Regions from separate parts of the Streptomyces sp. NPDC015242 genome, predicted to be linked through region 3. Evidence: riboswitches for the same ligand, from Rfam matches in the RefSeq annotation. Region 3 holds a riboswitch; each other region holds the start of a gene.
What was found. A riboswitch is a leader RNA that binds a small molecule or an ion and turns the genes downstream of it on or off. The one in region 3 is predicted to bind cobalamin.
Positions count from the first base shown of each region.

Region 1: another riboswitch for cobalamin. It lies ahead of ACF07N_RS33250 (prenyltransferase/squalene oxidase repeat-containing protein); the one in region 3 lies ahead of ACF07N_RS29685 (cobalamin biosynthesis protein).
Region 2: another riboswitch for cobalamin. It lies ahead of ACF07N_RS00355 (ABC transporter substrate-binding protein); the one in region 3 lies ahead of ACF07N_RS29685 (cobalamin biosynthesis protein).
Region 4: another riboswitch for cobalamin. It lies ahead of ACF07N_RS07755 (ribonucleoside-diphosphate reductase subunit alpha); the one in region 3 lies ahead of ACF07N_RS29685 (cobalamin biosynthesis protein).

Region 1 is NZ_JBIBUF010000012.1:38,723-45,805, forward strand. Features, by position in the region: gene ACF07N_RS33235 (ABC transporter ATP-binding protein) at 1-453, opposite strand, end outside; gene ACF07N_RS33240 (CbiQ family ECF transporter T component) at 450-1,517, opposite strand; gene ACF07N_RS33245 (SCO2322 family protein) at 1,510-2,142, opposite strand; gene ACF07N_RS33250 (prenyltransferase/squalene oxidase repeat-containing protein) at 2,139-3,362, opposite strand; cobalamin riboswitch at 3,475-3,633, opposite strand; gene ACF07N_RS33255 (SAM-dependent methyltransferase) at 3,741-4,556, shown strand; gene ACF07N_RS33260 (DUF5753 domain-containing protein) at 4,602-5,507, opposite strand; gene ACF07N_RS33265 (TetR family transcriptional regulator) at 5,653-6,324, opposite strand; gene ACF07N_RS33270 (glycosyltransferase family 4 protein) at 6,536-7,083, shown strand, end outside.
Region 2 is NZ_JBIBUF010000001.1:65,569-72,651, reverse strand. Features, by position in the region: gene ACF07N_RS00360 (FecCD family ABC transporter permease) at 142-1,161, opposite strand; gene ACF07N_RS00355 (ABC transporter substrate-binding protein) at 1,212-2,228, opposite strand; cobalamin riboswitch at 2,299-2,490, opposite strand; gene ACF07N_RS00350 (CoA-binding protein) at 2,576-2,986, shown strand; gene ACF07N_RS00345 (4-hydroxybenzoate 3-monooxygenase) at 3,083-4,306, shown strand; gene ACF07N_RS00340 (ArsR/SmtB family transcription factor) at 4,308-4,667, opposite strand; gene ACF07N_RS00335 (cation diffusion facilitator family transporter) at 4,731-5,849, shown strand; gene ACF07N_RS00330 (YbaK/EbsC family protein) at 5,851-6,408, opposite strand; gene ACF07N_RS00325 (helix-turn-helix domain-containing protein) at 6,451-7,023, opposite strand.
Region 3 is NZ_JBIBUF010000009.1:359,332-366,414, reverse strand. Features, by position in the region: gene ACF07N_RS29710 (hypothetical protein) at 1-387, opposite strand, end outside; gene ACF07N_RS29705 (alpha/beta hydrolase) at 631-1,752, opposite strand; gene ACF07N_RS29700 (class II aldolase/adducin family protein) at 1,821-2,552, opposite strand; gene ACF07N_RS29695 (anion permease) at 2,850-4,079, shown strand; gene ACF07N_RS29690 (hypothetical protein) at 4,113-4,334, shown strand; cobalamin riboswitch at 4,450-4,609, shown strand; gene ACF07N_RS29685 (cobalamin biosynthesis protein) at 4,709-5,644, shown strand; gene ACF07N_RS29680 (cobyric acid synthase) at 5,647-7,083, shown strand, end outside.
Region 4 is NZ_JBIBUF010000002.1:509,952-517,034, forward strand. Features, by position in the region: gene ACF07N_RS07740 (GntR family transcriptional regulator) at 205-969, shown strand; gene ACF07N_RS07745 (DUF3311 domain-containing protein) at 1,116-1,382, shown strand; gene mctP (monocarboxylate uptake permease MctP) at 1,379-3,007, shown strand; cobalamin riboswitch at 3,181-3,339, shown strand; gene ACF07N_RS07755 (ribonucleoside-diphosphate reductase subunit alpha) at 3,461-5,824, shown strand; gene ACF07N_RS07760 (ribonucleotide-diphosphate reductase subunit beta) at 5,824-6,834, shown strand; gene ACF07N_RS07765 (hypothetical protein) at 6,747-6,989, opposite strand; gene ACF07N_RS07770 (GlxA family transcriptional regulator) at 7,083-7,083, shown strand, end outside.

The sequences.
Region 1 (7,083 bases), on a different contig from region 3:
CGCGACGCGCTGCCGCTGGCCGCCGGAGAGCGTGGCGATGGGGCGGTCCCGCAGGTCCGCGAGGCCCAGCAGGTCGAGCGTCTCCTCGACCCGGCGGCGCATCACGTCCGGGGCGAGACCCAGTGACTCCATGCCGTAGGCGAGTTCGTCCTCGACGGTGTCGGTGACGAAGTGGGCGAGCGGGTCCTGGCCGACCGTGCCCACCACGTCGGCCAGTTCGCGCGGCCTGTGGGTGCGGGTGTCGCGGCCGGCGACGGTGACCCGGCCGCGCAGCGTGCCGCCGGTGAAGTGCGGCACGAGACCGCTGACCGCGCCCAGGACGGTCGACTTGCCCACCCCGGACGGGCCCGCGAGCAGGACGAGTTCACCCTCGGGGACCTCGAAGTCGACGCCCTGGACGGTGGGTCCGGCGGCCCCGTCGTAGGTGACGGACACGTCCTCGAAGCGGATCACGACGGCTCCTGGGGATCGGGGGCGACGAAGGCGGGCAGCAGGCCGAGCAGCACGGCCGCCGCGGGCCACACGGGAAGAGCCGGGGCGACGAGCGGGACCACCCCGGGATGCAGGGCGGCGGGGTCGCGCACGGAGGCGAGGGTGAGCAGCGCCGCGACCGCCACGCCCGAGGCGACGACGAGGCAGGCGCGCACGTCCCAGCGGTCCGGGCGGTAACGGGTGCGCAGGGAACGGCGGCCGCCGAGCTTGAGGCCCGCCAGAGCGGCGGTGACGCCGGCGAGGAGGACCGGGACGCCGTAGCTGCCGCCCTCGGCCGTGAGGAGCCCGTACGTACCGGCGCAGACACCGAGCAGACCGCCGAGGGTGAGGGCGGCGGTGGTCCGCCGCACCGCGGCCGGGACCCGGGCCGTACGGCCGTAGCCGCGGGCGTCCATCGCGGCGGCGAGGGATACCGAGCGTTCCAGGGCGCCCTCCAGCACCGGCAGGCCCACCTGCAGCAGGCCCCGGATCCCCTGGTCGGGGCGGCCGCGCAGGCGGCGGGCGGCCCGCAGGCGCCGCACGTCCGCGATCAGGTGCGGGGCGAACGTGAGGGCCACGACCACCGCGACACCCGTCTCGTACAGGGCGCCCGGCAGGGACTTCAGCAGCCGCGAGGGGCTGGCCAGGGCGTTCGCGGCGCCGACGCAGATCAGCAGGGTGGCGAGCTTCAGACCGTCGTACAGGGCGAAGGTGAGGGCCTCGGCGGTGACCTCGCCGCCGAGGCGGATGCCCTGCGCCCAGGTGGGCAGGGCGGCCTCGGGGAGCGTGAACAGCGTGTGCGTGCCGGGGATCGGCGAGCCGAGGACCGTCGCGAACAGCAGGCGGATCAGCAGCACGGCGAGAGCGAGCTTCACGAAGGCGCCGTAGGAGCGGGACCAGGGGGTGTCCGGGCGCCGGGTGGCCACCACGTACGCGGAGACGGCGACGAGCAGGGCGAGCAGGAGGGGGTTGGTGGTGCGGGTGGCCGCGGTGCCGAGGGAGAGGGCCCACAGCCACCAGGCGCCGGGGTGGAGCGTCCTACCCACGCCGGCGTACCTGCCAGATCGCCGCCCCGGCCAGGAGCGTCACCACGCCGACGCCCGCCACGAGACCCAGGGACGGTCCGTCGTCCCGCTGTTCCCTCCGCTCCGCCGCCGGCTTCCGCTGCTTCCCCGACACCGGCTCGCCGCAGCCCCTGTCCGGGTAGCCGGAGATCGCGCACAGCAGGGCGTTGGTGTCGTAGCGCAGGGGCTTGGCCACCGCGGCGAGGGCCTCGGCGGTCGTGGCGTCGGGCGGGACCTGCGCGCAGGCCGTCCTCGCGGCGGGCGGCGTCTCGCCCTCGGGGGCGTCCGCGGGCGTGCCGAAGTCGAGGAGCAGGGCGACGCGCTTGGTGCCCTCCCGGGCGGGCGTCCTCGCGCAGATCGCCGCGAAGTCGGCCCGGCCGCGGGGCCGGGCGGCGTCCTCGGAGTCCTCGCTCACCGCGAAGCGGAGGCCCTGGACGTCCCCGTCGGAGGGCCGGGCCGTGGACGGGCCCTGGGTGGCGTAGACCCAGCGGCCGCCGTCGCGCTCCCAGAACGACCAGTACCGGTAACCGGCGGCCCGGGCCGCCTGGCCCGCGCCCGCGACCAGCAGGAGCGCGGCCAGGAGCAGGAGAACGGCCCGGCGGATCACGGCTGCTGCTTCCGGCGGCCGGTGAACAGGAACCCGATGCCGATGCCCGCGACGAGGCAGACGCCGACGTACCACCACACGCCGAACATCGAGTCCGAGTCGTCCTTGTCGTCCTTGACGGCCTTGCCGCCGGCGTCCGCGGCGGCCTGCGGGGCCGGGCCGGTCCCGTTGAGCTGCTTCACCAGGTCCGCGCCGCCGAAGTCGCGCGGGTCCGCGCCCGTCGCGTGGGCGGCGAGGATCAGCTGGGCGTAGGCGGCCGGACCGCTCCGGGCCGCCCAGTCCGCGGAGTTCTTCTCCAGCCAGCGCACGGACCTCTCCGCCTGCTCGGTGTCGCCGCGCGCGGCCAGCGCGACGACCGCGTCGGCGGTGTTGCCGTGGTCGGGCTGCGGCTCGGCACCGGCCAGGGCCGACATCAGGTGGTCGTCGTCCTCGCCGAGGGCGGACGTGAGGTACGCGGCCCCGTTCGCCGCCGCCTGCTCCGGGGTGCGCGGCTCGGCGCAGGCCGCGCCGGACGTCCCGCCGGGCTTCTGACCGGGCTTCACGACCATGCCCCGGCCCAGGGCGCCGAGGACACCGGCCGCGGTGGCGTCCGCGTTGGCGGCCAGTTCGCCCTTCTTGTCCGGCTGGAACGCGAACGCCCCGGCGCCGTCCCCGTCGCAGGGGAGGGCGAACTTCAGCAGCGCGTCGTAGGGCGACTTGCCGCTCTTCTCCACCCGGTCCGGCCGCTCGCCCACGGCGGCGAGCGCGCCGATGACGACCGACGTGGAGTTGGTGTCGCTGGCGCCGCCGGGCGCGTAACCCCAGCCGCCGTCCTTGTTCTGGACGGACTTCAGCCAGGTGACCGCCTTGCCGGTGACGTCGTCGTGCCCGCCGAGCGCGGCCAGGGCCTGCACGGCGGCGGACGTGGCGTTGGTGTCGAGCGGGGTCCTGGCGCCGCAGGCGGTGGCGGGGTCGGGGCGGTAGGAGGCGAACCCGCCGTCCGCGCACTGCTGGCGCACCAGCCACTCCACGGACTTCGTGGCCGGCCGCACACCGGCCGTGTCCTGCGCGAGCAGCGCGAGCGACTGGCGCCAGACGCCGTCGTACGTCGGGTCCGCGTCGCCGTACAGGGCGGAGGGGAGTGCCTGGGACGGCGAGGGGGACGGGTCGGCGGCGGCCGGGGCGGCGGCGCCGATCACGGCGGCGGCGGCCAGGATCGCGGCGCTGCGGCGGACGTTCATGATCGGCGGGTGCCTCTCCCTGTGCGGGAGCCGGGCAGCGCGGGACACCCCGGCGGCTCGGCTCCGTATACCTCGACGGTGCCGTGCCCGGCGGACTGCCGGGCACGTGAGCCGGTCACGGACCGTACGCGGCGATCCGGCTCACCGCCGCTGTGGTGGCGGTTCACGGTTGCGGGTCAGCGCCGGAATTGCACCGGCTTTCCCCCGTACGGTGTGATGACGACCCGCTCACTGTACCCGCCCGTAGGGAACCGCCCGGGGGCGGCATGTGCGGCGGGGCCGCCACTGGGCGAACTCCTCTGCACGGCGCAGGAGTTGGCCCGCTCGGAGGCATGTACCGGATAACGTGGGGCTTCCCGACCACACCCAGGAGCGTCCATGAGCGAGCAGGTGGAGAACGCCGAGCAGGAGCCGTTCGACAAGATCGACACCTCGGTGCCGCACTCGGCCCGGATCTGGAACTACTGGCTCGGCGGCAAGGACAACTACGAGGTGGACCGTGTCGCCGGTGACGCCTTCCGGGAGATCTTCCCCGGGATCGAGACCGGGGCCCGCGCCGCCCGCTACTTCCTCGCGCGCGCCGTCCGCCACCTCGCCGCCGAGGAGGGCGTCCGGCAGTTCCTCGATGTCGGCACCGGCCTGCCCAACGTGGACAACACCCACCAGATCGCCCAGCGCGTGGCCCCGGAGAGCCGGATCGTCTACGTCGACAACGACCCGCTGGTCCTCGCCCACGCCCGCGCGCTGCTCACCAGCACCCCGGAAGGCGTCACCAACTACGTCGACGCCGACCTGCGCCGGCCGGACACGATCATCCGGGAAGCCGGCAGGACCCTGGACTTCGACCGGCCCGTCGCGCTGATGCTGATGGGCATCCTCGGCCACATCGAGGACCACGACGAGGCCCGTTCGATCGTGCGGCAGCTGGTGGACGCCCTGCCCTCCGGCAGCTACCTCGTGAGCTACGACTCCACCGACACCAGCGAGGACTACGTCCGGGCCATCAACCAGTACAACGAGGGCGGTTCGATCCCCTACATCCTGCGCAGCCCGGAGCAGATCGCCCGCTACTTCGACGGGCTGGACCTGCTCGAACCGGGCGTCACGTCCTGCTCCCGCTGGCGCCCCGACGCGGCCGCCCTCGACCTGCCCGCCGAGGTGCACCAGTACGGCGGAGTCGCCCGCAAGTCCTGAGCCGTCGCACCGCCGGTGCGGCCGCCGGGGCTTCCGCCCAAGTCGTCAGGTCTCCTGCAGGACGCGGTGCAGGATGGTCGGGGTCTCGTCCGGCGACTCGGCCTCGACCACCAGCCGGTTCATCGCGTCCCAGTGGCGCTCGATCTCCGCGGGCTTGTCCGGGTACAGGGCGGTGGTCAGCTTCTCCAGGTAGACGATGTCCGGCAGCTGCCCGCCGGGCAGGCGCAGGATGGTCACCGGGCCGCCCTCCGCCGCGTGCCCGCCCGAGGAGAACGGCAGGATCTGCAGGGTGACCTGCGGCAGCCGGCAGACCTCGATGAGGTGCCTGAGCTGGGCGCGCATCACCCGGATTCCGCCCACCGGGCGGCGCAGCGCCGCCTCGTCGAGCACGGCCCACAACCGGGTGGGCTGCTGCCGGTACAGGATCCGCCGGCGGGTCATCCGCAGCGCGACCCGGCGCTCGATCTCCGCCGGACCGGCCTGGGGGTGGGCGACCCGGAGGGAGGCGCGCGCGTAGTCGGGGGTCTGCAGCAGGCCGGGCACGCGCTGGACCTGGTAGCAGCGCACCAGGCTCGCCGCCTGCTCGGCCCCGAGGTACGTCTGCATCCACGGGGGCACGACATCGCTGTAGTAGCGCCACCAGGCGGGGGTGTTGGCCTGCTCGGCGAGGGCCAGCAGGGTGGCGCGCTCGGCCTCGTCGGTGACGCCGTAGTGCGTGAGCAGGTCGGCGACGTCGCGCAGCTTGAATCCGTGACGCCCGGTCTCCATCCGGCTGATCTTGGACGAGGAGGAGCGGATGACCCGCCCCGCGTCGGCGCGGCCGATGCCCCGCTCCTCGCGCAGTCGCCGCAGCCGGGCGCCGAGCACCAGCCGCGGCACCATGGGCCCGGCCGACCGGGCGTCCAGGGCTCCCCTGCCGATCGTGACGGATGCGGCTTCTTCGGTGCCCATGGGCATCTCTCCCGGTGCGAGCGTTGCGTCCGACCATCCTAGGGGGCGCAGCCCACCATCAAGTGCCCTCTTCCGGCGGACAGTTCACAGGATCCGACCCACATCGCCACCTACCTGCGGGAGGCCTCGGAGGGGGCGGGACGGGTCACTCGTGGGCGTCCGGGCCGGTCAGGTCGATCAGACGGCACACCGTCTCGATGTCGATCTTGACCTGGGCGATGGAGGCGCGGCCCGACAGCCAGGTGATCAGGGCCGAGTGCCAGGTGTGCTCGATGACCCGGACCGCCGACAACTGCTCGGGGGTCGGGTGCTCCTGGCCCATGGCGTCCAGGATGATCGCCGTGGTCTGCCGGGAGACCTGGTCGACCTCCGGGCTCACGCTGCGGTCGGCGAAGGTGAGCGCGCGGACCATGGCGTCGGCCAGCTGCGGCTCGCGCTGCAGGGCGCGGAAGGCGCGCATCAGCGTCTCGGCGACCCGCCCGGCCGCCGTTTCACCCTGCGGCGGTTTCTTCCGGAGCGTGCCGTGCATGTGCTCCAGCTGGTCCTGCATCGTGGCGACCAGCAGGTGGATCTTGGAGGGGAAGTAGCGGTACAGCGTGCCCAGCGCCACCTGCGAGGACTCCGCGACCTCGCGCATCTGCACGGCGTCGAAACCGCCCCGGCCGGCCAGCTGCGCGCTCGCGTGCAGGATGCGGCGGCGACGGGCCTCCTGCCGCTCCGTCAGCGGCGGGGAGGCGGGGAGCGCGGCTCCGGCTTCCACCTTGGCCGGCTTGGCCACCTTGTTCACCTCGGCGTTCACCTGGGCTTCCGCGGGCATGGTCCGGTCCCGTTCCGTGACCGTCCGTGAGGGCGAGTGATCAGACAGCATGGCACGGCGCCGGCCGTGGCGTGAATCACCTGATCCACTGGTCACAGCGCCCTTACCTGCCGGTAGATTCGGAGCCTCCGGACGATCAAGTCTGAAACTTGTTCTAGATTAGCGTCCCGGCGTAATCTCGCGGGACAGTGCAGGAAGAAGGGGGCCCGGAGTGACCGCTGAGGCCAGGGAGGCCGGGGCCCCGGGGGACCCCGCTGCCGACGGCTTGCGACCGCTCGACATCGCGCTCCTCACCTATAAAGGGAACCCGTTCTGCGGCGGCCAGGGCGTCTACGTCCGGCACCTCTCCCGCGAACTGGCCCGCCTCGGCCACCGCGTCGAGGTCATCGGCGCCCAGCCCTACCCCGTCCTCGACGAGGGCTACGACGGCCTGAGCCTCACCGAGCTGCCCAGCCTCGACCTGTACCGCCAGCCGGACCCCTTCCGCACGCCCGGGCGCGACGAGTACCGCGACTGGATCGACGCGCTGGAAGTGGCGACCATGTGGACCGGCGGCTTCCCCGAGCCCCTGACCTTCTCGCTGCGTGCCCGCCGCCATCTGCGCGCCCGGCGCGGCGCGTTCGACGTGATCCACGACAACCAGACCCTCGGCTACGGCCTGCTGGGCGACGTCGGCGCGCCGCTGGTGACGACCATCCACCACCCCATCACCGTGGACCGGCAGTTGGAGCTGGACGCCGCGGAGAGCCGGCAGCGGCG
Region 2 (7,083 bases), on a different contig from region 3:
CACCGCCATCGCCGCCCGCATCCCGGCCGGCCCTCAGCCCGCCGCCATCGCCGCCGGCCCCCTCCGCCCCCGACCCCCCGGCACCCCGGCCGGTTCGCCCGGGCGGCCGGCCCCCGGCGTCCGCCGCTGTCCGCTCCCCGCTCACCGCGTCCGCCTCGTCCGGTACAGCACGGCCACGAACGCCGGCACCCCGATGAGCGAGGTCACCACACCCACCGGCACCTCCCGCGGCTCCAGCACCGTCCGGGCCAGCGTGTCGACCCACACCAGGAAGACCGCGCCGGCCAGTGCCGTGACGGGCAGCAGCCGGGCGTGCCCGGGCCCGGACAGCGCGCGGGCCGCGTGCGGCAGGACCAGGCCGACGAAGCCGATCGCCCCGGCCGAGCTGACCAGCGCCGCGGTGAGCAGGGCCGTGACGCACAGCAGCACCAGACGGGTGCGGGCCACGGACACGCCCAGCGCGGCCGCCGCCTCCTGCCCGAAGGCGAAGGCGTCGAGGGTGCGGGCGTGGGCGAGGCACACCACCAGGGCCACGGCCAGCGCGGCCAGGCACAGCCACACGTCGGTCCAGCCCACGCCGCCGAGGGAGCCGAGGAGCCAGAACAGCACGCCCCGGGTCGTCTCCGCGTCGGCGGAGGTCATCACGATGAAGGAGGTGAGCGCGGAGAACAGCTGCATGGCGGCGACCCCGGCGAGGACCACCCGGTCGGTGGTGCCGCCCAGGGTGTGGCTGAGCAGCAGCACCAGCGCGAAGGAGACCAGGGCCCCGAGGAAGGCGCCCGCGGAGACGGAGACCGCTCCGCCGCCCGCGCCCAGCACGACCACGGCGACCGCGCCGGTGGAGGCGCCCGAGGAGACCCCGAGCACGAACGGGTCGGCCAGCGGGTTGCGCAGCAGCGACTGCATCACCGCCCCGCACACGGCGAGTCCGGCCCCGCACACGGCCGCGAGCAGGGTGCGCGGCAGCCGCAGCTGCCAGACGATGCCGTCCCGGATCGGCGTCAGCTCCGAGCTGCCCAGGCCGAGGTGGGCGGCCACCACGGACCACACGTCCCCGACGCGTATGTCGGCGGGGCCGATGGTGATGGCCACGGCGAGGGAGGCGACGAGTGCGACCGCTCCGGCCGCGCCGAGCGCGAGCCCGGTACCGCGGCGGGGCAGGGAGACGGCCGCCGGGCGGCCCCCGGTCTCCGGCAGCGGGTCCCGGGCGGTCACTTCACCAGCCCGAACCGGCGCAGGCCCGCGGCGACCCGTTCGACGCCCTCGACCGTGCGGATGGTCGGGTTCATGGCCTGCCCGCTGAGCAGCACGTACCGCTTGTGCCGGACCGCGTCCATGTTCTTCGTGGCCGGGTTGGACTCGAGGAAGGCGATCTTCTTCGCGGCCGACTCGGCGGTCTGCGACCTGCGGGTGAGGTCCCCGATGACGAGGACGTCGGGGTCGCGGTCGGCGACGGTCTCCCAGTTGATCTGCGGCCATTCCTGGTGCGTGTCGTCGAAGACGTTCCGCGCGCCGAGGGAGCGGGTGATGATGCCGGGCGCCCCGCAACAGCCCGCCATGTAGGGCGACTCGGAGTTGGCGAACCAGTACAGGAGGGTGACGTCGGAGGCGTCGATGCCCGCGGTGGCCTTCCGCATGCGCCGGCGCAGCGAGTCCACGAGGGCGTCGCCGCGTTCCCGCACCCCGAAGACGGCCGCCAGGTCGCGCACCTCGCCGTAGACGGCGTCCATGCCGAGGGCCTTGTCGCGGGCACCGTCGCCACCGCCGGAGTTGTCCTTCCCTGCGCAGTCGGACGGGGAGACGTAGGTGGGGACGCCGAGCTTCTCGAACTGCTCGCGGGTGGCGACGCCGCCCCGGCCGAGGGTGGAGACGAAGGAGGCGGCCACGAAGTCCGGGTCCGCGTCCAGGACCCGTTCGAAGGAGGGGTTGTCGTCGGCGATGCGCGGCACCGTCGCGTTCGCCTTCGCCAGGCCCTTCATCACCGGGTCGGTCCAGGTGGCCGTGCCCGCGAGGCGGTCGGCGAGGCCGAGGGAGAGCAGGATCTCGGTGGTGCCCTGGTTGAGGGAGACGGCGCGCTCGGGCGGGGTCTCGACGCGCACCGCGTGGCCGCAGTTGTCGAGGGTGACGGCGGCCTTCGCCGGGGCGGGCTGCGGGTCGCCGCAGCCGGTGAGGAGCAGGGAGCCGGCCGCGAGCAGCACGGCGGCACGGGCGGATGGGGCGAGGGGCACGGGGAACCAGTCCTCAGTCGTCGAGGGCCCGATCGCGGAGCCCGGTCGTACGGTGCTCCCCCGCCGCGCACCGGCCGCGGGGGCCGCCAGCAGGTCTTCGGACTCGGGTTCACCCGGATCGGAGCGCCTTCCCGGACGTCCGTAGCGGAAGTCCAGTGGCCGAGGCCCCGCCCGTCCCCCTCACCGCTGCGCGTCAGTTCCGGATTTCCACCGGATTCCCTGACCCACGTACATGGGTTCGACTGGCCTCGGCAAGCTATCACGGCGGGTTCCGGGGAATCACCGCGCGTGCCGCGTGGTTGCCGGGACAGCACCCTTTGTCCACGACGTTCTCGAGGAGGCCGCCGGTGTACGGCGACGAGGCAGCGGTCCGCAGGATTCTCACCGGGCTCGGCGACACCTGGGCCGTGGTGGGCCTGTCGTCGAACCGGCAGCGCGCGGCGTACGGGGTCGCGGCCGTGCTCCAGCGCTTCGGCAAGCGGGTGGTGCCGGTGCACCCGAAGGCCGAGACGGTGCACGGCGAGCAGGGTTACGCGAGCCTGGCGGACATTCCCTTCGACGTGGACGTCGTGGACGTCTTCGTCAACAGCGAGCTGGCGGGCGCCGTCGCGGACGAGGCGGTCGCCAAGGGCGCGAAGGGCGTCTGGTTCCAGCTGGGGGTCCTCGACGAGGCGGCGTACGAGCGGACCCGGGCCGCGGGTCTCGAGATGGTGATGGACCGCTGCCCGGCGATCGAGATCCCGCGGCTCGGGCGGTGACCGGCGCGGCTGCTCGCCGCCGGGCCCTGAGGCGGTGCGCCCTTCCGGCCGCGGCGGGGGTGCCCGCCCCCTGACGCCGCCTCCATAATGAGCGGCATGGCCGACCTCCCCCTGCCCGCGAACTCCGGCGCATCCGAACGCTTTCCGGTCGTCGTGGTGGGCGCCGGCCCCGCCGGACTGACGGTGGGCAACATCCTGCGGGCCGCCTCGGTGGACTGCCTGGTACTGGAGACGGAGACCCGGGAGTTCATCGAGCAGCGGCCCCGGGCCGGGGTCATCGAGGAGTGGGCCGTGCGCGCCCTGGAGAAGCGCGGTCTGGCCCGCAACCTGCTCGACCGGGCGGAGCTGCACAGCGCGTGCGAGTTCCGCTTCGGCGGGGAGCGCTACCGCTTCTCCTACGGCGAGCTGACGGGCAGCCACCACTTCGTCTATCCGCAGCCGCTGCTGGTGACGGACCTGGTCCGGGAGTACGCCGACGTGCGCGGCGGGCGGATCCGCTTCGGCGTGAGCGACGTCCGGCTCCACGACCTCGGCTCCGACCGGCCGTCGGTCTCGTACGTCTGTCCCGACACGGGTGAACGGCGGGTGGTCCGGGCGGACTTCGTCGCCGGGTGCGACGGGGCGCGCGGGGTGAGCCGGGCGTCACTGCCCCCGGAGCGGGTGCGCATCGCCCGGCACGACTACGGCATCGGCTGGCTGGCGCTGCTCGCCGAGGCCCCGCCGTCCGCGGACTGCGTGCTGTTCGGCTGTCACGCCCGCGGGTTCGCCGGGCAGATGCCGCGCAGCCCCGAGGTGACCCGCTACTACCTCCAGTGCCCGCCGGGCGACGACCCCGGCAACTGGCCGCACGACCGGGTCTGGGCGGAGCTGCGGGAGCGGCTCGGGGCGTCCGGGGCGCCCCCGCTGACGGAGGGCCGGCTGATCGAGAAGCGCGTGCTGGACATGCACGACTACGTGGTCGAGCCGATGGTGCACGGCCGGCTGTTCCTCGCGGGCGACGCGGCCCATCTGGTCGCCCCCATCGCCGCCAAGGGCATGAATCTCGCCCTGCACGACGCCTTCCTGCTCGGTGACGCCCTGGTGGACCACCTGACCCGGGGCGAGGACGGCGGCCTGGCCGGCTACGCCGAGGCGTGCCTGCGGCGCGTGTGGGACTACCAGGAGTTCTCGCAGTGGCTGTCCGAGGTGTACCACGGCACGGCGGCGGGCGATCCGTTCCGCGCGGGCACCACGCTGGCCCGGCTGCGCCGCCTGTTCACCTCACCCGTCGCGGCGGCGGCCTTCGCCGAGCAGTACCTCGGGACGGCCGCGCGCTACTGACTCAGTCGTGCGGAGGCCGGTCGCCGATCCGGTGGTCGGCCACGTTCAGTGCCTCGTCCACGAGCCGGCGCAGATGACCGTCGTGGAGTGAATAGACGACCCGGCGGCCCTCCTTCCGCGTGTTCACCAGGCCCGCGAGACGCAGGCGCGCCAGGTGCTGGCTGACGGCGGGCCGGGCCGCCCCGCACGCCTCGGTGAGGGTCGTGACGTCGGCCTCTCCCCCGGTCAAAGCATGCAGCAGGGCGAGGCGCGTCCGGTCCCCGAGGAGCGCGAGGAGTTCGGCGGCGAGCGCGAACTGCTCCTCGCCGGGGCTGCGCGGGTGCGCATCGTGCGCAGGTGACAGGTGCATGCGTGCGCTCATACGCACATAATGGCGCCAGGGACGCGCGCGCGTCCACCCGCCCCGCACCCGGAAGGGAACCCCGTGAGCGACCGGCACGAGCACTCCCACCCCCGCGACCATGACCACGGCCGTCACCGTGGCCACAGTCATGACGACGACCCTGGTCACGGCCACGGCCACGGCCACGACCACGGCCCGGGCCACGGCCACCGGCCCGGCCTGCGCCACCGCCTGGGTCACCTGCTCACCCCGCACTCCCACGAGACCGCCGGCAAGGTCGACTCCGCCCTGGAGTCCTCGGCGCGCGGCATGCGAGCGCTGTGGGTCTCGCTGGCGGTGCTCGGCGCGACCGCGCTGGCGCAGGCGTTCGTGGTGGCCGCCTCCGGTTCGGTGGCACTGCTCGGGGACACGGTGCACAACACCGCGGACGCGCTGACCGCCGTGCCGCTCGGGATCGCCTTCGTGCTGGGCCGGCGGGCGGCCACGCGCCGCTTCACCTACGGCTACGGCCGGGCCGAGGACCTGGCGGGCCTGGTCATCGTCCTGACGATCGCCGCGTCGGCGGTCTTCGCCGGATGGGCGGCGATCGACCGCCTCCTCGATCCGCGCCCGGTGGCGCACGTCCCGGCGGTCGCCGCGGCCGCACTCGTGGGGTTCGCGGGCAACGAGTGGGTGGCCCGGTACCGCATCCGCGTCGGCCGCGCGATCGGCTCGGCGGCGCTGGTCGCCGACGGATTGCACGCCCGCACGGACGGCTTCACGTCCCTGGCCGTGCTGCTGGGCGCCGGCGGGTCGGCGCTGGGCTGGCACCTGGCCGATCCGCTCGTCGGCCTGGCCATCACCGCGGCGATCGCCCTGGTCCTGCGGGACGCGGCCCGCGAGGTGTTCCGGCGGGTACTGGACGCCGTCGACCCGGCTCTGGTCGACCGGGCCGAGCGGGCGCTGGCCGGGGTGCCGGGCGTGCGCGGTGTGGGTGAGCTGCGGCTGCGCTGGATCGGCCACCGGCTGCGCGCCGAGGTCGCGGTGGTGGTGGACGGCCAGGTGACGGTGCGCGAGGCCCACCGGATCACCGTCGACGCCGAGCACGCCCTGCTGCACGCGGTGCCCCGCCTCACCGCGGCCCTGGTGCACGCGGACCCGGCACCGGCACCCGGCGAGACGGACCCCCATCTGCCGCTGGCGCACCACACGGCCGCGTAGGTCAGGACACCCCGAGCCCCTCCACGACGACGGCGCCCGGGAGTTCCGCGAACGCCTTCCCCGGCACCAGGAGCTTGCCGCGCCGCCGGCCGCTGCCGACGAGCACGTAGGGCAGGTCGACGACGGCGGCGTCCACCAGCACGGGCCAGCCGTCCGGCAGGCCGAGCGGGGTGATGCCGCCGTACTCCATGCCGGTCTCGCCGGTCGCGGTGTCCATGGGGGCGAAGGATGCCTTGCGGGCGCCGAGCCGGCGGCGCACGACGTTGTTCACGTCGACCCGGGTGGTGGACAGCACGACGCAGGCCGCGAGCGTGGCCTCGCCGCCGCGCTTGCCGGAGACCACCACGCAGTTCGCGGACTGCTCCAGCAGGTCCCGGCCGTAGTGCTCCACGAAGGTCGCGGTGTCGGCCCATTCCGGTTCGGTGTCGACGTAGAGGATCCGCTCGGCCGGGACGGCTCCCCGCCAGTGGCGTACGGCGTCGGCGACCGGGCCGGTGAGCTCGTCGAGGCAGTCGGGGGCCGGCCGGGCGTCGCCGAAGTGTCCGATGGGTGCGCGCATGGCCGCACGCTAACAACTCCCGGCCGCCCGCGGGCCGGTGTCTCAGGGCACGGGCGGCACCGACACGGCCATGACCATCTCCATCGGCACGTCGCCGGTGTTGCCGTAGGTGTGCGCCACGCTGGCCTCGAAGTGGACGGTCGCGCCCGCGGGGACGCGGTGCTCGACGCCGTCGACGGTGAGCGTCAACTCGCCCGCCGTGACGTGGAGCAGTTCGGCCGTGCCGGCCGGGTGCGGGTCCGAGGCGCTGCTCTCGCCGGGCATGAGCCGCCAGTCCCACATCTCCAGCGGGCCGGGCGCCTCGGTGCCGGCGAGCAGCCGGTTGTAGCTGCCGGCGTCGGTGTGCCACAGCCGTACGGCCTGATCGGCGGGGACGATGCGGACGTTCGGGCCATGTTCGTGTTCCAGCAGGGTGGTGATGCTGACGCCGAGCGCGTCGCCGATCTTGACGACGGTGCCGAGGCTGGGGTTGGTGCGGGCCTGCTCGATCTGGATGAGCATGCCGCGGCTGACACCCGCCCGGGCGGCGAGCACGTCCAGGGTGAAGCCGCGCACCGCGCGCCAGTGCTTGACGCTGCGCGCCAGGGACTGGGTCAGCAGGTCGAGGTCCGACACATTCCGTCCAATATTCTGTATGACACAGTGCAGCAGAATGCACTATGGTGTGGTTGACCT
Region 3 (7,083 bases):
CCGCCAGCCGGGGCGGGCGCTGTCGCCGTGCACCTCGACGAGGCCGGCCAGCCGGGCGGTGTCCCAGTCGGCTCTGACCTGAGCCGGGGTCAGGCCGAGGTCGCGGGCCGCCCGTTCGGCGGTCGCCGCGGAGAGGGTGGCCTTGCCGTCGGCGGTGGCGCTGTCCCCTCCGGGGCCGAGCGCCGCGTCGGCCCAGCGGGCGACGCGAGCCGCGCCGGCCAGACCTGAGCGTGCCATTCTGGCCAGCTCCGCCGGTGCCGGGGTGCCCTCCGGAGGGCGTGGGGCGGGGCGGCGCGAGCGCCGCTGGTTCATCGCTGCGGGGGCGGCGGCCAGGGGTCGCGGGCGGACGAGTCGGAGCCTGGAGTCGCGCGGGATACGGGACGTCACGGGGGCAGTCTTCCGGTTGACGGTCGGAAATCCCAAACGGAATGTCACGGCGGGCGACGGGGATGGCCAACGCACCGGGCTCCGTGAGCGGTGCGGGGCGGGGAACCGGCCAGTGGTACGGCGCTAAACGGAATCGTCCCGACCGGTCGGTGGGAGCGGGCCCGGAGGCGGTTGCGGGACGGCGAAGGGGGCGTGAACGGGGGGGTGCATGCGGCCGGGCCGCGGGAGGTGCCGGGCGGAGGGTCACATGAGAGGGGTCAGGAAGCGCCGGAGGGCCTCCTCGTAGGCCTGGGGGTCGGCGTTCCACATGGCTCCGTGGGGGGCGTTGCCGACGGTGCGCAGGGAGACCATGTCGGGCCGGGCCTCGGCGAGCCGCCGGGACAGCCGCCAGGGGGCGACCGTGTCGTCCGGGCCGTGGAAGACCAGGGCCGGGACGCGCAGGCCGTCGTAGGAGCTGGTGCCGCGGTCGCCGGGCAGGCCGGTGCGGCCCTGGGCGGCGCGCACGGCGAGGGGCAGCAGCGCGCCCGGGGTGCGGCGGGCCGCGGCGAGGGCGCGCAGGGTGGTCTCCCAGCTGAGCACCGGGGAGTCGAGGACGAGCCCGGAGACGTGGTCGCGCAGTCCGGAGCGCTCGGCGGCGCGCAGGGCCATGGTGGCGCCGGTGGACCAGCCGTGCAGCACGATCTGCCGGGCGCCGTAGCGCACGGCGTAGCGGATCGCGGCGTCGAGGTCGCGCCACTCGGTCTCGCCGAGGTGGCTCAGGCCGTCGGGCGGGCGGGGTGCGCCGAGGTCGCCGCGGTAGGCGAGGGCGAGCACCGGGAAGTGGTTGCGGTGCAGGAAGCCCAGGACGTTCAGGGCGAGTTCGCGGGTGGTGCCCAGGCCGTGCACGGCGATGACCCAGGTGTCCCGGGCGCCGGGCACGAACCAGGCGGGCAGGGCGCCGAGCTCTCCGGGGACGTCGACGTCGGCGTGTGCGACGCCGAGCGCGGAGCCCGGGTCGCCCACGTGGACGTTGGGGGTGAGCCAGGCCGGGTCGCCGGGGCGCAGGGTGCCGTGCGTGACGCCCTCCAGGCGGCGCACGACGGTGTCGGCGGTGTGCGGGGCGCCGGGCAGGACGGGTCCGACGATCGCGTGGCAGCCGTCGCCGGACAGGCCGTAGCGGCCGGGCCGCAGGGCGGCCAGGTCGCGGGTGAGGGTGATCTGCCCGGCGGCGGTGCCGTGCACGGTGAGCCGGGGCTCGGTCGGCAGCGGACGGCCGGGGCGCGCCCTGAGCGCGGCGTCGCTGGCGAGCCGGCCGGCCGCCACCGCGGCGGCACCGGCCCCGAGGGCGGCGGAGACGGCAGCGGCCGTCGCTCTGGCAGTGCGCACCGCTCCAGTGTCCCGGCGCGGTCCACGGGCGACCAGCGGGAGACGGCGGCGGGGTGACGGCGCCCGGGTCAGCCGCGCTGGCCGTAGCCGCGCAGCCGCTCCTGGACCTGGCCCAGCTGCCGCTCGGTCAGCAGGCTGGGGGTCAGGCCCGGCACCGACGCGGCGGTGAGCCACACGCGGCACATCCACTCCAGCTGGGCCGTGCGGTCGTAGGCCTGGTCGAGGGTGGCGCCATGGGTGACGGTGCCGTGGTTCTGCAGGAGGCAGCCGGAGCGGCCGTCGAGGGCGCGCAGCATGTTCCGGGCCAGTTCCTCGGTGCCGTAGGTGGCGTAGGGCGCGACCCGGACGGGTCCGCCGAGGGCCGCGGCCATGTAGTGGATCAGCGGCAGCTCGGTCACGAGCGTGGACACGGCCGTGGCGTGGACGGCGTGGGTGTGCACGACGGCACGGGCGTCGGTCGTGCGGTGGACGGCGAGGTGCATGGGCAGCTCGCTGGTGGGGACGAGGGTGCCGAGGACCTGCCGGCCGTCGAGGCCGACGCCGGTCACGTCGGCGGGCGTGAGGCGGTCGTAGGGGACGCCGGACGGGGTGACCAGGACGGTGTCCCCGACGCGCACCGAGACGTTGCCCGACGTGCCGACGACGAGTCCCTCGGCGACCGTGCGGCGGGCCGTCGCGACGAGGTCCTCCCAGGCGCGGGCCTCCTCGGGGCGGGCCCTCCTGCGCCGCGGCTCCCCCGCGCCCGGCCCGCCGTCCGGGGTTCCGCCCGTGTCCCGCTCGTCGTCTCGCTGCTCGGCCATGGCGCGATCCTGCCAGGGCGGGGCCGGCGCACCACCCCGCGGGGGCACTTCGGGCCGGAAACCGGCCACCCGTGACGGCACCCGCGGGGGGGGCAGGTCGTACACGACCGCGGGTCACTCGATCGGCTGAAGAGGGACGCGGGGAGAGCCTGGACCGCGGGGGTGTGGGGAGCCTGACAGCAGGGCGAACGCCGAACCCTTGTTGTGGACACCCCTGCGCCCCTCCCAGTTCATCTTCCGTTCACTCGGGTTACTTACGTTCGTCCAGCCAATGACCTCGAACGATTGCCTGGGTAAATGGAAAGCTTCTCGCTGATCCTCGCGATTGTGGTGGTAACCGCACTCGCGTTCGATTTCACGAACGGTTTCCACGACACCGCGAACGCGATGGCCACGACCATTTCCACGGGCGCCATGCGGCCGAAGGCCGCGGTCGCGATGTCCGCGGTCCTGAACCTGGTCGGCGCCTTCCTGTCCGTCGAAGTCGCCAACACGATCTCCAAGGGCCTCGTCGACGAGGCCGGCATCCGTCCCGAAGTCATCTTCGCCGCCCTGGTCGGCGCGATCCTGTGGAACCTGCTGACGTGGCTGGTCGGACTGCCGTCCAGCTCCTCGCACGCCCTCATGGGCGGCCTCGTGGGCGCCACGATCGCCTCGGCGGGCGTCGGCGCGGTGCACGGCGACGTGCTGGTGACCAAGGTCCTGATCCCGGCGGTCGCCGCCCCGCTGGTGGCGGGCATCGCGGCGATGCTGGCCACGCGGCTGACGTTCTCCCTGGGCCGCAAGGCCGACGGCAAGGCGTCCGCGAAGGGCTACCGGGCCGGCCAGATCGCCTCGGCGGGCCTGGTCTCCCTGGCGCACGGCACCAACGACGCGCAGAAGACGATGGGCGTCATCACCCTGGCCCTGGTCGCCGGCGGCGCCGTCGCGCCCGACTCGGACCCGCCCATGTGGGTCATCCTGTCCGCGGGCGTCGCGATCGCCCTCGGCACCTACCTGGGCGGCTGGCGCATCATCCGCACCATGGGCAAGGGCCTGACCGACCTCCAGCCGCAGCAGGGCTTCGCCGCCCAGACCAGCGCGGCCACGGTCATCCTGGCCTCCTCGCACCTCGGCTTCTCCCTCTCCACGACCCACTCCGTGTCCGGCGCGGTGATGGGCGCGGGCCTCGGCCGCAAGGGCGGCGTCGTCCGCTGGTCCACCGCGACGCGGATGTTCGTCGCGTGGGGCCTGACCCTGCCGGCCGCCGCCCTGGTGGGCGCGCTCGCCGAGTACGTCACCGGCTTCGGCGCCTGGGGCACCGCCGCGGTGGCCGTCTTCCTCGTCGCCTCGTCGGCGGCCATCTGGAAGATCTCCCGGCGCGAGGTCGTCGACCACACCAACGTCAACGACACCGACGACGAGCCGGCCGGCGTGGTGACCACGGCGATGGCCGCGGTGACGCCGCCTCCCGCGGGCGACGTGCCGCCGATCCCGGCCCAGGCGACCGCAGAGCGGACGCCCTCCACGACCGCCACCTCGGTCTGACCCCGCCCACCGGTTCACAAGGAAGCAGCAGAGATGAAGATCGACTGGGCGGCCCTCGGCTCCGTCTTCGGCGTCAGCCTCGTGGTCACCGTGGCCCTCGTGGGCCTGTTCACCCTCGGCATCACCGGCCTGTCGCGCCGCGAGCGGGCGGTGGCGCAGGGCGGCTCCGCCGGCCTCGCGGTGACGGGCGCGTACGCGTGCTTCGCCGCGTGCGCGGCGGCCGTCGGCTACGGCATCTACCTGATCGTGGCCTGACGCCCCGATCGCACAGCGTGTCCGCCGGGCGGCACGGGACCCGGGTCCCGTGCCGCCCGGTCGTCGTGTGCGGGTGGGGGCGGTGTGGGGTTCTCCACACTCTCCCCGCGCAGGTCAAGGGCAAGTTGACGGCGGTTCGCGCCCGTGGTGGACTTCCGGGGCCAGTACGGCGGCAGGAGAGGAAGCCGGTGTGAGTCCGGCGCGGTCCCGCCACTGTCACCGGGGTAGCCATCCCCCGGGAGCCAGGAACTCTCACCGCCGGTCACGTCGAACCAGGGCGCGGACACCCTGAGTGAGGACACATATCGCCATGCGCGGCTGCCGATCGAGGTTCAGCACCCCACCCCTGCCTGTCCTGTTGGGCGGCTGAGCCCATGGGTGCCGGTCGCGTCTTCGCGTACGGTGCCGCCGCCGGCCTGATCGGTGACCTGCTGCTCGGCGACCCCCGCCGGGGACATCCGGTCGCCGCGTTCGGGCGGGCCGCGGGTGCCGTGGAACGGGTGCTGTGGCGGGACCACCGCGGGTGGGGCGCGCTGCACACCGCGGTGTGCGTGGGAGGAGCCGTCGCCCTCGGGGCCGTCGCCGAGCGTGCCGTACGTCCCTGCGCCGTCGCCTCCGTCGCGCTCACCGCCGCCGCCACCTGGGCCGTCGTCGGGGGTACGTCGCTCGCCCGCGAGGCGGAGACCATCGGGCGGGCCCTGGAGGCGGGGGACGTCGAGGCGGCCCGGGCGCGGCTGCCTCATCTGTGCGGACGGGATCCGCAGGCCCTGGACGCCGACGGGATCGCCCGGGCCGTGGTCGAGTCCGTCGCCGAGAACACCTCCGACGCGGTGGTCGGGGCGCTGGTGTGGGGGGCCGTCGGCGGGGTGCCGGGGCTGCTCGGGTTCCGGGCCGTCAACACCCTGGACGCCATGGTCGGGCACAGGTCGGCCCGGTACCGGCGCTACGGATGGGCCTCGGCGCGTCTCGACGACCTCGCGGGATGGCCGGGCGCGCGGCTGACCGCCGTGCTCGCGGTGCTGGCCGGGCCGGATCCGCGCGGGGCCGTGCGCGCCTGGCGGGCCGACGCGGCGCAGCATCCCAGTCCCAACGCCGGACCCGTGGAGGCCTCGTTCGCGGGGGCGCTCGGGGTGCGGCTGGGCGGGACGCTGTCGTACGGCGGGCGGGTGGAGCACCGGCCCGTGCTGAACACCGGCGGGCGGGCCGTCGCCCGGCGCGATGTCGAACGGGCCGTGCGGCTCTCGCGGCGCGTCACCTGGCTGGCGCTCGGGGTGTGCGCCGGCGCGCGGTTGCTGAAGAGGGGGAAGTGAGCATGAGCGGTGGGCTTCTCGTCGCCGGGACCACCTCCGACGCGGGCAAGAGCGTCGTGACGGCCGGGATCTGCCGGTGGCTGGTACGGCAGGGCGTCAAGGTCGCGCCGTTCAAGGCGCAGAACATGTCCCTGAACTCGTTCGTGACGCGGGAGGGCGCCGAGATCGGGCGGGCGCAGGCGATGCAGGCGCAGGCCTGCCGGGTGGAGCCGACCGCGCTGATGAACCCCGTGCTGCTCAAGCCCGGGGGCGAGCAGAGCAGTCAGGTCGTGCTGCTGGGCAAGCCGGTCGGTGAGCTGAGTGCGCGCGGCTATCACGGCGGGCGGCAGCAGAAGCTGCTCGGCACGGTGCTGGACTGCCTGGAGCAGTTGCGGGGCACGTATGACGCGGTGATCTGTGAGGGGGCCGGTTCTCCCGCCGAGATCAACCTGCGGCGGACCGACATCGTCAACATGGGCATCGCCCGCAACGCCGGGCTTCCCGTGCTCGTCGTCGGCGACATCGACCGGGGCGGTGTCTTCGCCTCGTTCTTCGGCACGGTGGCGCTGCTGTCCCGCGAGGACCAGGACTGCGTCGCCGGGTTCCTGGTCAACAAGTTCCGCGGGGACGTCTCCCTGCTGGAGCCGGGCCTGGACATGCTGCACGGGCTGACGGGGCGGAAGACGTACGGCGTGCTGCCGTTCCGGCACGGGCTGGGGATCGACGAGGAGGACGGGCTGCGCGTCTCCCTGCGGGGAGCCGTGCGGGAATCCGTCGTCGCGCCGCCGCTCGGCGAGGACGTGCTGCGCGTCGCCGTGTGCGCGGTGCCGCTGATGTCCAACTTCACCGACGTGGACGCCCTGGCCGCCGAACCGGGCGTCGTGGTGCGGTTCGTGGACCGGCCCGAGGAGCTGGCCGACGCCGACCTCGTCGTCGTGCCCGGCACCCGCGGCACGGTCCGGGCGCTGGACTGGCTGCGGGAGCGGGGGCTCGCCGACGCCCTGGTGCGCAGGGCCGCCGAGCAGCGGCCCGTGCTCGGCGTCTGCGGCGGCTTCCAGCTCCTCGGCGAGCACATCGAGGACGACGTGGAGAGCCGCCGGGGTCACGTCGACGGGCTCGGGATCCTGCCCGTGCGGGTGCGGTTCGCCCGCGAGAAGACCCTCACCCGGCCGGAGGGCGAGGCCCTCGGCGAGCGGGTCGAGGGCTACGAGATCCACCACGGGGTCGCCGACGTCACCGGCGGCGAGGCCTTCCTGGACGGCTGCCGGGTCGGCCAGACCTGGGGCACGCACTGGCACGGCTCGCTGGAGTCGGACGGCTTCCGGCGGGCGTTCCTGCGCGAGGTGGCGGCCGCCGCGGGCCGCCGTTTCGTGCCGGCTCCGGACATCTCGTTCGCCGCGCTGCGCGAGGAGCAGCTCGACCGGCTCGGCGACCTGATCGAACAGCACGCGGACACCGAC
Region 4 (7,083 bases), on a different contig from region 3:
CCAGCCTGTCAAGGGTCGCGAGAAGGCTCTGACCAGCCGTTATGCGACCTACATATGCAGGAACCTTTAAGTAAGAAGCCAGCGAAAACCCGCTTGCAGAGGCCATACTTCAGGTAGACCACTGACAACGGTGGACTAGACCAAACAAGGCGCCGACGGTATACAAGTGAGATCGTTCGGCGGACCGAGCCGGGAAGGCGGAGCATGAGCACCGACGTCAGCAGTGCGGAGAACGAGAACGGGGTGCCCGTCCGTACCGCACGTGTGCCCAAGTACTACCGCCTGAAGAAGCACCTGCTCGACATGACGGAGACCCAGGCGCCGGGCACGCCCGTCCCGCCCGAGCGCACCCTCGCGGCGGAGTTCGACACCTCCCGCACGACCGTGCGCCAGGCACTGCAGGAGCTGGTCGTCGAGGGCCGGCTGGAACGCATCCAGGGCAAGGGCACCTTCGTCGCCAAGCCGAAGGTCTCGCAGGCCCTGCAACTGACCTCCTACACCGAGGACATGCGCGCCCAGGGCCTGGAGCCGACCTCACAGCTGCTGGACATCGGCTACATCACCGCCGACGACCGGCTCGCCGGGCTGCTCGACATCACACCGGGCGGACGCGTGCTGCGCATCGAGCGCCTGCGCATGGCCAACGGCGAGCCCATGGCCATCGAGACCACGCACCTGAGCGCGAAGCGCTTCCCCGCGCTGCGCCGGTCCCTGGTGAAGTACACGTCCCTCTACACCGCGCTCGCCGAGGTCTACGACGTCCATCTCGCCGAGGCCGAGGAGACGATCGAGACGTCGCTGGCCACCCCGCGCGAGGCGGGCCTGCTCGGCACCGACGTCGGCCTGCCCATGCTGATGCTGTCCCGGCACTCGCTGGACCGGGACGGCCAGCCGGTGGAGTGGGTGCGGTCGGTCTACCGCGGCGACCGGTACAAGTTCGTGGCCCGCCTGAAGCGCCCCCAGGAGTGACCGGCCGGCGACGCGACCGGCCCACGGCGGGACTCCCGTTTCTTTTGGGTACCGCATTGCGGACGAGGGGTTCCGCTTCCGCCGCACCCTGACCTAGATTGCCTGCGCATTGCACAGGTGATCACTTGAGGGGACGGAGCCGCCTGATGTCGCAACCCCCGGAAACCAGCAGAGGGCCGGTGGTGACGCCGATGCGCGTCGTCATCGCCGTCTGTCTCATAGCGCCCTTCATCGCCATGCTGTGGGTCGGCTCGTACGCGAAGACCGACCCGGCCTTCATCGGCATCCCGTTCTTCTACTGGTACCAGATGGCCTGGGTGCTGATCTCCACGGCGCTGACGATGATCGCCTTCAAGCTGTGGCAGCGTGACCAGCGCGCCCGCTCGGCCGCGAAGGGCGGTGCGTCGGAGTGAAGGACGGCGTGAACGGCGTCGCACTCGCCGTCTTCATCTTCTTCTTCCTGGCCGTCACGGTCATGGGCTTCCTCGCCGCGCGCTGGCGCAAGGCCGAGAACGAGCACAGCCTGGACGAATGGGGCCTGGGCGGCCGCTCGTTCGGCACCTGGATCACCTGGTTCCTGCTCGGCGGCGACCTGTACACGGCGTACACCTTCGTGGCCGTGCCGGCGGCGATCTACGCGGCGGGAGCGGCGGGCTTCTTCGCGGTGCCCTACACGATCCTGGTCTACCCGCTGATCTTCACGTTCCTGCCGCGCCTGTGGTCGGTCTCCCACAAGCACGGCTACGTGACGACCTCCGACTTCGTGCGCGGCCGCTTCGGCTCCAAGGGCCTGTCCCTGGCCGTGGCGCTCACCGGCATCCTGGCGACGATGCCCTACATCGCCCTCCAGCTGGTCGGCATCCAGGCCGTGCTGGACGTGATGGGGGTCGGCGGCGGTGAGAACACCAACTGGTTCATCAAGGACCTGCCGCTGCTGATCGCCTTCGGTGTGCTGGCGGCCTACACGTACTCGTCGGGTCTGCGGGCGCCCGCGCTCATCGCGTTCGTGAAGGACACGCTGATCTACATCGTCATCGCGGTGGCGATCATCTACATCCCGATCAAGCTGGGCGGGTTCGACGACATCTTCGCCAAGGCGGGCGACGCGTTCAGCCAGACCAACCCGGCGACGGGCGCGCCGCGCGGTGCGCTGACACCGCCCGAGGCGGGCCAGTGGACCTACGCCACGCTGGCGCTGGGCTCCGCGCTGGCGCTGTTCATGTACCCGCACTCCATCACGGCGACGCTGTCCTCCAAGAGCCGTGAGGTGATCCGCCGCAACACCACGATCCTGCCGCTGTACTCGCTGATGCTGGGTCTGCTGGCGCTGCTCGGGTTCATGGCGATCGCGGCCGGCATCAAGGTGCAGAACGGGCAGCTGGCGATCCCGCAGCTGTTCGAGACGATGTTCCCGGACTGGTTCGCCGGTGTGGCGTTCGCGGCGATCGGCATCGGCGCGCTGGTGCCGGCGGCCATCATGTCCATCGCGGCCGCGAACCTGTTCACGCGCAACATCTACAAGGACTTCATCAAGCCGGACGCCACGCCCGCGCAGGAGACCAAGGTCTCCAAGCTGGTGTCCCTGCTGGTGAAGGTGGGCGCCCTGGCCTTCGTGCTGACGATGGACAAGACGGTCGCCATCAACTTCCAGCTGCTCGGCGGTATCTGGATCCTGCAGACCTTCCCGGCCCTGGTCGGCGGCCTGTTCACGCGCTGGTTCCACCGCTGGGCGCTGCTCGCGGGCTGGGCGGTCGGCATGGTCTACGGCACGGTCGCCGCGTACGGGGTCGCCTCGCCGACGCAGAAGCACTTCGGCGGCTCCTCCAAGGAGATCCCCGGCATCGGCGAGATCGGCTACATCGGCCTCACGGCGTTCGTGCTGAACGTGGTGGTGACGGTGGTCCTGACGTTCGTCCTCAAGGCCCTGAAGGCCCCCGACGGCGTCGACGAGACCAAGCCGGAGGACTACACGGCCGACGCGGGCGACCCGGGGGTGCAGGTCGAACTGCCGCCCGCCACCGCCGGTTCCTCGCACTGACCTTTGGGGCGCCCGGCACCGCGCCCCGCACGACGAACGACCCGCAGCGGGCCGCCGTGAGCACACCTCACGGCGGCCCGCCGTCGTTCGCCCGGTGCCCGTCCCGCGCCTGCCGGAGATCACTCTGCACACCTACCAGCTGACGCTCTGAAACCAGCGCGACACAACATCTGGGGGTGCCGATCGAACCCGGCACAAGATGTATGCTCATGCTCGCTGTCGCCGCAGGGGAATCCGGTGCGAATCCGGAACTGTCCCGCAACGGTGTACCCATGCCCTTTCACGCGGTATGGGCGTCAGTCCGAGGACCTGCCGACAGTGCGCCCGGCCACCCGGCCGGTGTGCCTGACGTCCGGGCCTCGTGGAATGGGCCGGTGGACGCGACGCCGCGTGCGCTCGTGTGCTGCCCCCTGCCCTCGACGAGGCCCCGTGCCGAGCGAGGGAGAGCCCCACGTGACCATCGCGCCAGCCGATCCGGTCTCAGCCGCCGAAGAACCCGCGGAAGAAGCGCACGACGCTCCCGGTGCCGCCCTGTTGCGGACCCTGACCGAACTGACCGCCGACCTCCCCGACGCCGACCCCGGCCGGGTCGCCGCCGCCGCCCTGCGCGGCCGGTCGGCGCGGGCCGACGAGGCGGAGTTGCGCGAGCTGGCCACCGAGGCGGCCGCCGGTCTCATCTCCGAGGACCCCGCCTACTCCCGGCTGGCCGCCCGGCTGCTGACCATCGGCATCCGCGCCGAGGCCGCCTCCCAGGGCGTCTCGTCGTTCACGGAGTCGGTCGCCGTGGGGCACCGCGAGGGGCTCATCGCCGACCGCACCGCCGAGTTCGTCCGGGTGCACGCGGCCCGGCTCGACGCCCTGATCGACACCACCGCCGACGACCGCTTCGGCTACTTCGGCCTGCGCACCCTGCACAGCCGCTACCTGCTGCGCCACCCCCTCACCCGCAAGGTGATCGAGACGCCCCAGCACTTCCTGCTGCGCGTGGCGAGCGGCCTCGCCGAGGACGACACCGCACGGGCCGTGGACGAAGTCGCCGCCCTCTACCGGCTGATGAGCCGCCTCGACTACCTCCCCTCCTCCCCCACCCTGTTCAACTCCGGCACCCGGCACCCCCAGATGTCGTCCTGCTACCTGCTCGACTCCCCCAAGGACGAGCTGGACTCCATCTACGACCGCTACCACCAGGTCGCCCGCCTGTCGAAGCACGCCGGCGGCATCGGCATCGCCTACTCCCGCGTCCGGGCCCGGGGTTCGCTGATCCGCGGCACGAACGGCCACTCCAACGGCATCGTCCCGTTCCTGAAGACCCTCGACGCCTCGGTCGCCGCCGTGAACCAGGGCGGCCGCCGCAAGGGCGCCGCCGCGGTCTACCTGGAGACCTGGCACTCCGACATCGAGGAGTTCCTGGAACTGCGCGACAACACCGGCGAGGACGCCCGCCGCACGCACAACCTCAACCTCGCGCACTGGGTCCCGGACGAGTTCATGCGCCGGGTGAACGCCGACGCGCAGTGGTCGCTGTTCTCCCCCGCGGACGTGCCCGAGCTGGTGGACCTGTGGGGCGAGGAGTTCGACACCGCCTACCGGGCCGCCGAGGCGAAGGGCCTGGCGCGCAAGACGCTGCCCGCGCGCGAGCTGTACGGCCGGATGATGCGCACCCTCGCGCAGACCGGCAACGGCTGGATGACCTTCAAGGACGCCGCCAACCGCACCGCCAACCAGACCGCCGAGCCGGGCCACGTCGTCCACTCCTCCAACCTCTGCACCGAGATCCTGGAGGTGACCAGCGACGGCGAGACGGCGGTCTGCAACCTCGGCTCGGTCAACCTCGGCGCGTTCGTGACCGGCGGGGACATCGACTGGGAGCGCCTGGACGAGACCGTCCGCACGGCCGTGACGTTCCTCGACCGGGTCGTCGACATCAACTTCTACCCGACCGAGCAGGCGGGCCGCTCCAACGCCCGCTGGCGCCCGGTCGGCCTCGGCGCGATGGGTCTGCAGGACGTCTTCTTCCAGCTGCGCCTGCCCTTCGACTCGCCCGAGGCGAAGGCCCTGTCCACCCGCCTCGCCGAGCGCGTCATGCTCGCCGCCTACGAGGCCTCCGCCGACCTCGCCGAGCGCAACGGCCCGCTGCCCGCCTGGGAGAAGACGCGTACGGCCCGGGGCGTGCTGCACCCCGACCACTACGACGTGGAGCTGACCTGGCCCGAACGCTGGGCGGCCCTGCGCGAGCGGATCGCCACGACCGGCCTGCGCAACTCGCTGCTGCTCGCCATCGCGCCCACCGCCACCATCGCCTCCATCGCGGGCGTGTACGAGTGCATCGAGCCGCAGGTGTCCAACCTGTTCAAGCGCGAGACGCTGTCCGGCGAGTTCCTCCAGGTCAACTCCTACCTGGTGGACGAGCTCAAGCGGCTCGGCGTGTGGGACGCCCGCACCCGCGAGGCACTGCGCGAGGCCAACGGCTCGGTGCAGGGCTTCGGCTGGATCCCCGAGGACGTGCGCGCCCTCTACCGCACCGCCTGGGAGATCCCGCAGCGCGGCCTGATCGACATGGCGGCGGCCAGGACCCCGTTCCTGGACCAGTCGCAGTCCCTGAACCTGTTCCTGGAGACGCCGACCATCGGCAAGCTCTCCTCGATGTACGCCTACGCCTGGAAGTCCGGGCTGAAGACCACGTACTACCTGCGCTCGCGCCCGGCGACCCGCATCGCCCGCGCCGCCCGGGCCACCGTCCCCGTGCAGGCCACCCCCGACCCCGAAGCGGTCGCCTGCTCCCTGGAAAACCCCGAGTCCTGCGAGGCCTGCCAGTAATGCCCAGCACCCAGAATCTCCTCGACCCCGGCTTCGAGCTGACCCTGCGCCCCATGCGCTACCCGGACTTCTACGAGCGCTACAGGGACGCCATCAAGAACACCTGGACCGTGGAGGAGGTCGACCTCCACTCGGACGTCGCCGACCTCGCCAAGCTCTCCCCCGCGGAGCAGCACCTCATCGGCCGGCTGGTGGCGTTCTTCGCGACGGGCGACTCGATCGTCGCGAACAACCTGGTGCTGACGCTGTACAAGCACATCAACTCCCCCGAGGCGCGGCTGTACCTGAGCCGTCAGTTGTTCGAGGAGGCCGTGCACGTCCAGTTCTATCTGACGCTGCTCGACACCTACCTGCCCGACCCGGAGGACCGGGCGGCGGCCTTCGCGGCGGTGGAGAACATCCCGTCCATCCGCGAGAAGGCGGAGTTCTGCTTCCGGTGGATGGACTCGGTCGAGAAGCTGGACCGGCTGGAGTCACAGGCGGACCGGCGCCGCTTCCTGCTCAATCTGATCTGCTTCGCCGCGTGCATCGAGGGCCTGTTCTTCTACGGCGCCTTCGCCTACGTGTACTGGTTCCGCAGCCGGGGGCTGCTGCACGGTCTCGCCACCGGCACCAACTGGGTGTTCCGCGACGAGACCATGCACATGTCGTTCGCGTTCGACGTCGTCGACACCGTCCGCAAGGAGGAGCCGGAGCTCTTCGACGACCGGCTCCGGCAGGAGGTGACGGACATGCTCCGCGAGGCCGTCGAGGCCGAGCTGCAGTTCGCGCGCGACCTGTGCGGTGACGGCCTCCCGGGCATGAACACCGAGTCGATGCGGCAGTACCTGGAGTGCGTCGCCGACCAGCGGCTGACCCGCCTGGGCTTCGCTCCGGTGTACGGCTCGGAGAACCCCTTCTCCTTCATGGAGCTCCAGGGGGTTCAGGAGCTGACCAACTTCTTCGAGCGGCGGCCCTCCGCGTACCAGGTGGCGGTGGAGGGCACCGTCGACCTGGACGAGGACTTCTGAGCCGGCACGTCCTCACGGGCCTCCTGGGCCTCCCGGATCTGCCGGTCGATGCGCCTGTCGTGCATCAGGCCGAGCACGGACGGGAGGACCAGGAGGACCAGCGTCCCGAGTACGAAGATCATGGCGATGAGTGTCTGCGTCTGGTTCGTGTCCATGGACACCACTGTCGCTCCGGATGCTCCTTACCGTCAGTGGCAGTACTGCCGCAGACCCTCGAATTACTGCCACCGGCGGGGCACACTGGGGAGA